3 regions of the Rhodococcus sp. NPDC003383 genome follow, and region 3 is predicted to be linked to each of the others. Evidence: riboswitches for the same ligand, from Rfam matches in the RefSeq annotation. Region 3 holds a riboswitch; each other region holds the start of a gene.
What was found. A riboswitch is a leader RNA that binds a small molecule or an ion and turns the genes downstream of it on or off. The one in region 3 is predicted to bind S-adenosylmethionine.

Region 1: linked by a shared signal. The riboswitch ahead of ACWDTS_RS26205 (hypothetical protein) and the one ahead of metX (homoserine O-acetyltransferase MetX) in region 3 are both predicted to bind S-adenosylmethionine.
Region 2: linked by a shared signal. The riboswitch ahead of ACWDTS_RS16690 (aminotransferase class V-fold PLP-dependent enzyme) and the one ahead of metX (homoserine O-acetyltransferase MetX) in region 3 are both predicted to bind S-adenosylmethionine.

Annotation. Positions count from the first base shown of each region.
Region 1 is NZ_JBSFRG010000044.1:26,905-30,804, forward strand. Features, by position in the region: gene ACWDTS_RS26190 (class I adenylate-forming enzyme family protein) at 1-675, opposite strand, end outside; gene ACWDTS_RS26195 (enoyl-CoA hydratase/isomerase family protein) at 672-1,475, opposite strand; gene ACWDTS_RS26200 (enoyl-CoA hydratase/isomerase family protein) at 1,564-2,472, shown strand; SAM riboswitch class IV at 2,527-2,639, shown strand; gene ACWDTS_RS26205 (hypothetical protein) at 2,667-3,068, shown strand; gene ACWDTS_RS26210 (SOS response-associated peptidase) at 3,132-3,848, opposite strand.
Region 2 is NZ_JBSFRG010000018.1:15,676-19,575, forward strand. Features, by position in the region: gene ACWDTS_RS16685 (Pls/PosA family non-ribosomal peptide synthetase) at 1-1,466, opposite strand, end outside; SAM riboswitch class IV at 1,660-1,776, shown strand; gene ACWDTS_RS16690 (aminotransferase class V-fold PLP-dependent enzyme) at 1,842-3,155, shown strand; gene ACWDTS_RS16695 (putative leader peptide) at 3,201-3,293, shown strand; gene ACWDTS_RS16700 (hypothetical protein) at 3,359-3,900, shown strand, end outside.
Region 3 is NZ_JBSFRG010000006.1:181,496-185,395, reverse strand. Features, by position in the region: gene ACWDTS_RS08370 (bifunctional methylenetetrahydrofolate dehydrogenase/methenyltetrahydrofolate cyclohydrolase) at 1-393, shown strand, start outside; gene ACWDTS_RS08365 (DUF3017 domain-containing protein) at 414-698, shown strand; gene metX (homoserine O-acetyltransferase MetX) at 695-1,825, opposite strand; SAM riboswitch class IV at 1,959-2,076, opposite strand; gene ACWDTS_RS08355 (NADP-dependent isocitrate dehydrogenase) at 2,337-3,554, shown strand; gene acnA (aconitate hydratase AcnA) at 3,670-3,900, opposite strand, start outside.

The DNA of each region.
Region 1 (3,900 bases), on a different contig from region 3:
GAGTTCGAAGCGGGGGAGCAGCACGAACGGCCGCGCTTCGGTGACGCATTGCAGGGCCCGGAACACCCCGCCGATGTGGACGAGCGGTGCGTTGACGATGGCGACACCGGTGCGCGGCCGGGTCGGTGCGGGTGCGCGGTTCGCGTCCGGTCCCAGGACGCTGCGAGCGAGCATGTCGTAGGTCAGGTCGATGCGCTTGGGAGGTCCGGTCGTGCCGCTGGTGAGCATCCGAACCGCCACACCGGTGCTGTCGCGGAGTTCCGGTCCGACAGTCGCGGGTATGAGGTGTGGTTCGGCATCGAGACCGCTCAGTTCGACGGTCACGGTGCCGGGTAAGGGTGCGACGAGGGCACGCAGGTCGTCGGGACCACCGATGATCAGCGGCAGCCGGAGTGCGGCGATGTCGGCCCGGGTGCGGTCGTCGCCGCGTGCGGGGTTGATCACCACGACGGTGCCGCCCACCGCCAGGACGCCGAGAAGCGCGGCGACGAACTCGGGGCGGTTGCGCAGCAGGATCCCCACCTCACCGTCGGCGCCGGGGGTCGACGCGATCCGGCGCACTGCGTCGCGCATCCGCCCTCGCGACACCCATGCGTCGTCGAATTCGACCATCGGCGAATCCGGTGCGAGCGCAAGGACCGCGGCGATGCGCGCGGACAATGCGTGCGTGGTCACCGGCACTGCCACACGGGTGCCCGCTTCTCGACGAACGCGCGCGGGCCCTCGAGGGCGTCTTCGGTGCGGGTCACGCGTTCGCGGAACGACTCGGCCAGCATCTCCGCCTCGTGCAGCGGGACGTTCAGGCCTTTGACGATCGCCAGCCGTGTTCCCCGAACCGCCAGGGGCGCATTGGAATTGACGATGCCGGCGATCTCGTGGGCGCGGTCCAGGAGCCGGTCGTGCTCGACGACCTCGGTGACCATCCCCAATTCGTATGCGCGCGCGGCGCTCATCCGCTCGTGTTTGCCCATGAGCGCCATGCGCAGGGCGACCGACCGGGGCAGCACCCGGGACACCCGGACCATCTCGCGGCCGGCGACCAGGCCGATGCTCACGTGCGGGTCGAAGAAGGTGGCCTCCTCCGAGGCGATCACGATGTCGCAGGTGGTGACCCAGTCGAGTCCTGCGCCGCAGCACAGACCGTTGATCGCGGCGACGATCGGTTTCGTCATGGTCCGGAACGGTGGTGTGCCCTCCTGGGGCGCCTCCCACTGTTCGTAGGTCGACAGATACGGGCGCTCGTTGATCACCTTGCCGTCACCGGGGATCTCCTTGACGTCGGCCCCGGTGCAGAACGCGCGGCCGGTGCCGGTGACGACGAGCGTCCAGACCTTGTCGTCGTTCTCCGCCTCGGCGTACGCGGCGCGCAGTTCGGTGATCATGTGGGGGCTGAGCGCATTGAGGGCTTCGGGCCGGTTCAGCGTGAGAGTGGCCGTGTGCCCGTCGACTTCGTACTCGATCGTGTCGAACGGCATGTGTTTCCTTCTGCGGAGATGACAGCCATACTGGTGTATCTACAGTATCCCATACCGTTATGCCCGATCCAGCGGAAGAGAGACAACGATGACGAGCTCCAGTGCCGCGGACGGACGTGTCCTCTTCGACGTGGATCCGGATCGCCGCATCGCGACCGTCACCCTCAACGACCCCGCGCGCCGCAATTCTTACGACGCCCCTATGCGCGACGCGCTCGCCCGATACCTCGACGACGTCGCGCAGGACGATGACATCACGGTCGTGCTGCTGCGGGGCGCCGACGGTGTGTTCAGTACCGGAGCCGATATGAACAACGCATATGGGTGGTATGGCACGAAGGGTGAGTGGGACCGTTCGCAGAAGAGCCGGCCCAGCCAGCGGCGCCGTCTCACCGTCGACCGCAAGACATTCGGCTTCTACCACGAGTTCCTGGGCTATCCGAAGGTCACGGTGGGGGAGATCAGCGGTTACGCGCTCGGTGGTGGGTTCGAGATGGCACTGATGACCGACATCTCCGTGATCGCGCGGGACACCCGCATCGGGATGCCCGCCACCCGGTTCCTCGGCCCGGCGCTGGGCAGCCTGCACATGTTCTTCCACCGGCTCGGACCGGTCCTCGCGCGACGGCTGCTGCTGACGGGAGACATCGTCGACGCCGCGTCCGTCGAACACCTCGGAGTGTTCACCGAGACGTGCGAGCCCGGTGCGGTCACCGCACGCGCCCGGTACTGGGCGGAGAAGGCCGCGAAGATGCCCGCCGACGGGGTCGTCATCGCGAAGGAGGCGTTCCGGCTCGTCGAGCAGAGTCAGGCCTACCAGGGCGAGGAGGTCGCGAGCTATCTGTTCCACGCCTTCGGCACGAACCTGCAGTTCGGGCCGGGTGAGTTCAACTTCGTCAAGACGAGGGCCGAACACGGGACCAAGGAAGCATTCCGCCTGCGCGACGAGCACTTCCACGTCCCCGATCCCGGCGGCTCCGCCGCCGGTGTGCACTAGTGGCGGTTGGGGCCGCCACAAAGGCACACCGAGGGATGCGGTACAGTGACGGTGCTTCACGAGTTGCCGTCGCCAAGCCCCGACTGGACGGCACACCAACCCCACGCTCGCGGGTGGTTCGGGTGACGAAGCGGTCCGAGACCGACCGGCTCGGACAGGAGCGCCCCGTCCCGGGGCTTACCCGGAGGAACACGATGATCCTTGTCGCTCGTTCGATCGTCCGCACCGCCGTCACGTGCCGCTCGTACCACGACGGCCATCACGTCCATCACATCCGTGCTCGGCACGCCCTCGCGGACCGCGATCTCGCGGTGCACGTGCTCGTCGAGATCGTCGACGGAAAAACCGTGCAATTGTCCTGGGACGGAAACAGAGTCGAGTTCCAGCACCACGACGTCGACGCGATCGCCCAGGCTCTCGACCTCGGCGGTGACATCGGCGAATGGATCCCGCGATGGCGCGTGCTCGTTCTGCCCGGCCGGGAACCGGAGGACCGCACCGTGTTCACGCTGAGCGATTCGGAGCACTGGTCCGACTGCACCTCGCCGAAACCGGAGACGGGCCCTATCGGGCAGGTGCTGAATGCACTCGTGTGAGCGGGACCGGCGGAACTCGGTGTAGGAAAGGTGTTTCCGCCCGCCGACGGGATCGGGTCGCCGTCACGGGTTCACCGGAAGCAGTAGCTCCGGGGAGTTGTTGCGCGGATTGTTCACCGCGGTGCTCACCTCGTACGGGTGCAGATGCGGCTCCGGGATCGAGTTGAGCAGGGCTTCGACGTCGTCGCGATCGGTGAGGGTCGGGTCGAGCCACGGGTCGATGAACGACTCCGGCAGCAACACGGGGGAGCGGTCGTGGATGTGCCCGGCCGCGTCGGTCGCCGGTCGGGTGAGCACAGTGCACGTCCACAGCCACCTGTTCGGATCGTCCTCGGGCAGCTCCGGATTCGGCCACAATTCGTACAGGCCGGCCATCGCGAGCGGTTTGTCGGCGTGGAGGAAGAACGGGATCTTCTTGCCGTTCTCGTCCTTCAGCCACTCGAAGTAGCCGTCGGCCGGCAGAATGCAGCGCCGACGCGCCGCGGCCGCTTTGAACGCGGGTTTGCTCGTGACGGTCTCGGAGCGCGCGTTGATCATGCGGGAACCGATCTTCGGGTCCTTCGCCCAGAACGGAACCAGCCCCCACCTGGTCGTGCTGTTGAGCTGCCGAACCGGTTCGGCGTCGGGTTCGTCTCGCGGGGCGCGTTCGAGCACGACGTTCACTCGCTGGGTGGGGGCGATGTTGTACGACGGGGGCAGTTCGTCACCGACCGTGGCTGCGGTTTCGTACGCCGCGATCAGGTCGTCGCGGGTGCTCGTGCTCGCATAGCGTCCACACATCGGGCGCTCCTTCCCGTGGTTCGGCTCATGTCCCATCCTGCCGGAACGGCGG
Region 2 (3,900 bases), on a different contig from region 3:
CCGGACGTGCGGGTGGGTAGTTCGTCGACGAGCGCGAGTCGCGGGACCATCGCGGCGGGAAGTTGCTCGGTGAGCAGGTCGCGCGCCGAGGCGACATCGAAGTCCGGGTCGGTGCTGGCGATGTAGCCGACGAGCATCGCGTGCCCGGCCGCGGTCTTGCGCACGGCGCAGGCGCCACCCGCGACGCCCGGCAGGTTCTGCAGGGCGTTGTCGATCTCGCCGAGTTCGATGCGTCTGCCGCCGATCTTGACCTGGTCGTCCGCGCGACCCTGGAAGAGCAGGCCGCGACGGTCGAGGGTCACCAGATCGCCGCTGCGGTAGGCGCGTTCCCAGCCCAGGGTCGGCATCGGCGCGTATTTCTCGGCGTCCTTGGCGGGGTCGAGGTAGCGGGCCAGGCCGACTCCGCCGATGACGAGTTCGCCGGTGGCGCCCTCCTCGACGGGCACACCGTCGGCGTCGACGACGGCGAGGTCCCAGCCGTCGAGCGGCAGGCCGATGCGGATGGGGCCGGTGCCGTCCATCCGGGCGGCACACGCGACCACGGTCGCTTCCGTCGGCCCGTAGGTGTTCCATACCTCCCGGCCGGGGACGGCGAGCCGGGCGGCGAGGTCCGGGGGACAGGCCTCCCCGCCGAAGATGAGGAGTCGCACTGCTTCGAGCGCTTCGGCGGGCCACATCGCCGCGAGCGTGGGCACGGTGGACACGACGGTGACATCGCGGGAGACCAGCCACGGACCCAGATCCATGCCGGAGCGCACGAGCGATCGGGGTGCGGGGACCAGGCACGCGCCGTGCCGCCACGCCAGCCACATCTCCTCGCACGACGCGTCGAATGCCACCGACAGGCCGGCGAGTACCCGGTCGCCTGGTCCGATCGGGTTGTCCTGCACGAACATTCGCGCTTCGGCATCGACGAAGGCGGCGGCGTTGCGGTGCGTGACCGCGACGCCCTTCGGGGTGCCGGTCGACCCTGAGGTGAAGATGATCCAGGCGTCGTCGTCGAGCCGCGGTCCGCGGATCTGCGGATTCGCGGCCGCAGGTGCGGTGCCGGGGCCGATCCCGTTCTCGGTGACGATCGCGGTGACCCCCGCCTCCCCGAACACCAGCTCGGCTCGTTCGTCGGGATCGTCCGCGTCGACCGGAACGTACGCCGCGCCCGCGGCCAGCACCGACAGGATCGTGACGTACAGGTCCTTCGTGCCCGACGGCATGCGCACCCCGACCCGGTCGCCGGCGCCGACGCCCGCGTCGGTCAGCCGGTAGGCGCCGGCGACGATCTCCTCCGCCAGCTCCGCGTAGCTGAGCATGACCTTGCCGTCGTCGATCGCGGGGGCGTCGGGATGGGCGTCGGCGGTGCTGCGCAGGATGTCGACGAGGGTCCGCGCGGGAGGCGCGAACGAGGAGCGCAGGTACTCGTCCGGTATTCGAGCCGGCCGACCCGGATCCGTCTTGGGCTGGACAGACAATCTGCGTCCTTCTCTAGGTGTCGATGCGTGTGGCCGGTTGTCTCACGACCGGGTGGACGGCAGGTGAACTCCCTGCCGGCGGGGCGGTCGCTTCGACCGATTGTGCTCCGGACCATCGACTTCTCGCCTGTCGACCGCACGCGAAATGTTTCGGTTTGACAACAGCGGCGGCGTGCTGTCATCCTCTTCGGCAGGTCACGAGTACCAGCATCAAGCCCCGGCTCGCTGGTCGGCAACCCTCCTCCGCGGTGGGGTGCTCCGGGTGACGACCAGGCTGTGGTTCCAACACCGGACGCAGCAAGCGCGGACTCCGCCGGCGATCCATCATCGTCGTGGCGATCACCGACGGGTCCCTGGACAGACAAGGGATTACTGATGACTGCTGCAACGACCGCCACCTGCATCGCCCCCATCGCTCGCGTTTCCGGCTGTGACCTGCAGGTTCCGCTCGTCCAGGGCGGTACCTGCACCTACGCCAACTTCGACTACGCCGCGAGCGCTCCGGCCCTGGCCGCCGTCACCGACCGCATCGCCGAACTGCTGCCCTTCTACGCCAGCGTTCACCGCGGCGCCGGCTATGCCTCGCGTGTGACCACGGACGCCTACGAGAAGTGCCGGACCGTGGTCTCCGGATTCGTCGGCGCCGCCGACGACCAGGTCGTCGTGTTCACCCGCAACACCACCGATTCCCTGAACCTGCTCGCGACCGCCGTGCCCGGTGACGTCGTGCTCCTCGACATCGAGCACCACGCGAACCTGTTGCCGTGGAAGAACTCCCGCATCGTCGAGGCCGCCGACACGGTCGCCGGGACGGTCGAGCGACTCGCCGCGGAACTGCGCCGCGCGCCGGCCGCGCTGCTCGCGATCACCGGAGCCTCGAACGTCACCGGTGAGCTGCTGCCCATCGAGGAACTCGCGAACCTCGCGCACGAGTGCGGTGCCCGCATCCTCGTCGACGGCGCACAGCTGGTCCCGCACCGCCGCATCGACCTCGCCGCGACCGGCGTCGACTACCTCGCGTTCTCCGGTCACAAGACGTACGCGCCGTTCGGTGCCGGCGTCCTGGTCGGCCGCCGCGACTGGCTCGATGTCGCCGAGCCCTACCTCGCCGGTGGCGGCGCGGTGCGCGAGGTGCGCCTGGACCACACCGACTGGGCCTGCGCCCCGGCGCGCCACGAGGCCGGTTCGCCGAACGTGCTCGGCGCGGCCGCGATCGCGGCGGCCTGCGAAGCGCTCGCCGGTTTCGACGCCGACGCCGTCGCCCGCCACGAAGAGGAACTGAGCCGTCTGCTGGTCGAGGGTCTGCGCGAAATCGATGGCGTCGAACTGCTGCGCCTCTGGGAGGACTCGAGCGAGTCCGTCGGCATCGTGACCTTCACGGTCGCGGGCTACGAACCCGCCGAGGTCGCGGCGTACCTGTCAGCGGAGCACGGCATCGGCGTCCGCGACGGTCGTTTCTGCGCGCATCCGCTGCTCGCCCGCGTCGGCCGCGCCGGAGGTGCGGTGCGTGCCTCCCTCGGCCTGGGCAGCTCGTCCGCCGATGTGGAGCGTCTGGTCGGTGCCGTGCGTCGCCTCGTCGAGCACGGCCCGTCCTGGACCTACGCGAAGACCGACGGCCTGTGGGGCCCGTCCCCGGAGACCCGCCCGGGTCTCGCGGCGGAGGGCGCGGGCGCGTCGGAGTGCGTCTGATCACCCCGATCGACAATTTCCCACAAGATCGGTAGGGTATTGCCCATGGCATCGCAGACCGCATCGAACGTCGTCGCACAGTGGTGCCGTCGTCATGTCGATCTGTGCCGTACCGCTTCCGGCATGTGTACGAGCTGAACGACACCCCAGTCTCCACAGCTCATCGCCGCGGGATCGCCTGCGGCAGTTCGAAGGAACCCCACATGTCGTACAACAACATCGTTCACACCGTGTCGTCCGCGCGCCCGCTGCGTGTCGCCGTCGAGCTCTCCGGTCCGTCCGGCCCGCACTACTGGGCCGATCTCACCGCCGGCCGGCCCGGCGAGGAGTCGCTCGATCTCAGTGCGCCGCAGCCGAATGTCGTGCGGATCCGCGCCACCGATCTGCGCGAGACCCGCAAGGCCACCGATCGCGTCCGTGCCGGGCTCGTCGCCGAGGGTCGGGACCCCGGCAGCGTCACCGTCCTGGTCGATCTCGAGGTGGTCGTCGCATCCGAGGCCCGCAGCGCGCGGAAGCAGTACGCGCAGTTGGATGTTCCGCGCGCGTCGGACACCCTGTCGTACGTCGGTACCCCGCAGGGGCTCGCCGGCCTCATCGCCGACATCCACTCCACGCACGTCGCGGACGGTGTCACCCTCGTTCCGCTGGCGGCGCCGTTCACCGTGGAACACATCATCGACGGAACGCTGCCGTGGCTCGAGGCCCGCGGCCTCGCGGCGACCGCGCCGTCCGTCGTGGAAGTGTT
Region 3 (3,900 bases):
CCGATCGCCGGCGCCCACGTGGTCGTCGTCGGCCGTGGCGTCACCGTCGGCCGTCCCATCGGCCTGCTGCTCACCCGTCGCAGCGAGAACGCGACCGTGACGCTCTGCCACACCGGGACCAAGGATCTGAAGGCCGAGGTCGAGCGCGCCGACATCGTCGTCGCGGCGGCCGGTGTGCCCGGTCTGATCACCGCGGACATGGTCAAGCCGGGCGCGGCGGTGCTCGACGTGGGTGTCTCCCGCACCGCGGACGGTCTGCGCGGAGACGTCGCCGACGATGTGCGCGAGGTCGCCGGGTTCATTTCGCCGAATCCCGGTGGTGTCGGTCCGCTGACCCGTGCTTTCCTGCTCACGAACGTGGTGGAGCGGGCCGAGCAGCTCGCCGGCCTCTGATCCGGAATCAGGCGACTCGGATGGACCGTTGGATGCGGTTCGCCCGCCGGAACCTGCCGTTGGTGGCGGTGACCGTGGTCATCGCCGCCGCGGTGGTGCTGGTGCTCGCGGACCGGTGGCGTCGTGGCGCGTTCGTGTTCGGCGGCGCCGTGATCCTCGCGGGTGTGCTGCGGTGGGCGCTGGCGCCCGAGCAGGTCGGGGTGCTGGCCGTGCGCGGCAAACGATTCGATGTCGCGGCGATGCTCCTGGTGGGAGGGGCGATCGTGGCGCTTGCCGTCTCGATCGACCCTCTCGGAACCGGTTAGCCGCGTTCGACCAGGTCCATCAGTTCGACCAGGAGCTTCGCGACGGCGTCGGCCTCGGTGAGGAATCCGTCGTGCCCGTCCCGCGATTCGAGGACCCGCAGACCGTCGCAGTTGGGCAGCCCGTCGGCGATCTCCTGCTGCAGCCGCAGCGGGTACAGCCGATCGGAGCTGACGCCCGCGACGATCGTCGGAACCGGGGAAGCGGCGAGCGCAGCCTGGACTCCGCCCCGTCCGCGCCCGACGTCGTGGCGGTTCATGGCCTCGGTGAGGACGACGTAGGTGCCGGGGTCGAACCGCGACACCAGCTTGTCGGCCTGGTGTTGGAGGTAGCTCTGCACCGCGTACCGTCCGCCCTGCCACGGATCCTCGTCGGCCTGAGGCGAATTCGCGTAGCGGGAGTCGAGTTCTTCCTCGGTGCGGTAGGTCAGGTGTGCGATGCGGCGCGCGATGCCCAGACCGGCGTCCGGACGGCGTCCGGTGCCGTGATAGTCGCCGCCCTGCCAGTCGGGGTCGCCGGTGATGACGGCCATCTGCGTGGTCTGGGTGCCGATCTGGTCGGCGGTGGCGCGGGCGCCCACGGCAAGGATCAGCGAGGCCCGGACCCGGTCCGGATGGGTGACAATCCACTCGAGCGTGCGCATGCCACCCATGGATCCGCCGGTGACGGCGGCGAGGGTCTCGATGCCGAGCACGTCGAGCAGCGCGGCCTCGGCGGCGACCTGATCGCGGATGGTGATCTGCGGGAAACGCGACCCCCACGGTTTGCCGTCCGGGGCGATGCTGCCCGGCCCGGTGCTGCCGCGGCAGCCTCCGAGCACGTTGGACGCCACGACGCACCAGCGGTTGGTGTCGATCGGGGCGCCCGGCCCGACCATTCCGGTCCACCACCCGGGTGAGGGGTGATCCGGTCCGGCGGGTCCGGTGATGTGCGAATCCCCGGTGAGTGCGTGCTCGACCAGGACGACGTTGTCGCGCGCGGGGGAGAGGGCTCCCCAGCGCTGCACCGCGAGCGTGACGTTCGGGAGCGTCTCACCGTTCTCCAGCGACAGAGCGCCGATGTCGACCAGGCCGAGACGGCCGTCCTCGGGAGGAAGGTCGACGTATCGCCGTTCGGTGCCCGCCGTCAAGACGCGGCCGCCTCGACGACGACGGTGGGGGTGAGGGTGTGGGTCATCATGTCCTTCTGGGCGGGCGGCGGATGGTCGGGTCGGATCTACGCGCGACAGCTCATGATCACAACTCTCATGGTCACTACCTCCCTGTACAGGCTTGCCGCCCGGCCTGTGCGCCGAACGGCCCGGTCTTCACCCGGAGCACCCCACCCTGACCGGAGGGTTGCCGACCAGCAAGCCGGGGCTCGATGCTGGTACTCATGACCTGAACGGCAAGTTTAGCGGCTCGTTCGGGCGCGCCGGAAGCCGGGCCGAGCGCCCCGCTGACCAGCGCAAAGTTACCGGTCGGTAGTGAAACCCGCGCTTTGCGCTCCCAGGGAATAGCAGTACGCTTGTCTTGTTTGGCACGTGTTCCCGCGCGTGTGAACACGTCCATGCTCAGATCCCTCTGAGCAGTGTGAAGCCGTACTCACAAAGTGCGGTCGAATCGGGCCGAGGAAACGTCCTAGGAGGACACGAAGCGCACATGTCCAAGATCAAGGTTGAAGGCAAGGTCGTCGAACTCGACGGCGACGAGATGACCCGCATCATCTGGCAGTTCATCAAAGACAAGCTGATCCACCCTTACCTGGATGTCGATCTCGAGTATTACGACCTCGGAATCGAGCACCGCGACGCGACCGACGATCAGGTCACGATCGACGCGGCGAACGCCATCAAGAAGCACGGCGTCGGCGTCAAGTGCGCCACGATCACTCCGGACGAGGCGCGCGTCGAAGAGTTCGGCCTCAAGAAGATGTGGCGCTCGCCCAACGGCACGATCCGAAACATCCTCGGCGGCACCATCTTCCGCGCCCCGATCATCATCTCCAACGTGCCCCGCCTGGTTCCGGGCTGGACCAAGCCGGTGATCGTCGGCCGTCACGCCTTCGGCGACCAGTACCGCGCCACCGACTTCAAGGTCCCCGGCGCCGGCACCGTCACGATCACCTTCACGCCCGAGGACGGCAGCGAGCCGATCCAGCACGAGGTGTGCAAGATCCCGGAGGACGGCGGCGTCGTCATGGGGATGTACAACTACAAGAAGTCCATCCAGGACTTCGCGCGTGCGTCGCTGGCCTACGGCCTTCAGCAGAACTACCCGGTCTACCTGTCGACCAAGAACACGATCCTCAAGGCCTACGACGGCATGTTCAAGGACGAGTTCCAGCGGATCTACGAGGAAGAGTTCAAGGCGGAATTCGACGCCGCGGGCCTGACCTACGAGCACCGCCTCATCGACGACATGGTCGCCTCCTCCCTCAAGTGGGAGGGCGGCTACGTGTGGGCCTGCAAGAACTACGACGGCGACGTCCAGTCCGACACCGTCGCGCAGGGCTACGGTTCGCTCGGCCTGATGACCTCCGTGCTCATGACCCCGGACGGCAAGACCGTCGAGGCCGAGGCGGCGCACGGCACCGTCACCCGTCACTACCGTCAGCACCAGCAGGGCAAGCCGACGTCGACCAACCCGATCGCGTCGATCTTCGCCTGGACCCGCGGTCTCGAGCACCGCGGCAAGCTCGACAACACCCCCGAGGTGATCGAGTTCGCGCAGCAGCTCGAGGACGTCGTCATCAAGACCGTCGAAGCCGGCCAGATGACCAAGGACCTCGCTCTGCTCGTCGGCCCCGAGCAGGGCTGGCAGACCACCGAGGAGTTCCTCGGCACCCTCGACGAGAACCTGCAGAAGGCTCGCGCCTGACGTAGCTCGCGACACAGCAGAACGGGGCGCCTCCGGAAGGAGGCGCCCCGTTCTTTTGCTTTTCGTCGGGTCGACAGCGTTGTCGGGCCGACAGCGTTGTCGGGCCGACAGCGTGTCAGACCGACAGCGGCGACCGCGTAGCCAGGAGATGTCCGAACAGGCCACCGGCACGCAGCCATTCGTACTCCAGCGGAGTGTCGAGCCGTGCCAGTGCAGTGCCCTCCCACGACACCCTGCCCGCGCGCGTGACCCGGACCGTGACGTCCCGGGATGTTCCGAGATCGTCCAGACCGAGCACGGAGATCTCCTCGCTGCCGTCGAACTCCTCGGGGGCGGGTCCGTCCCA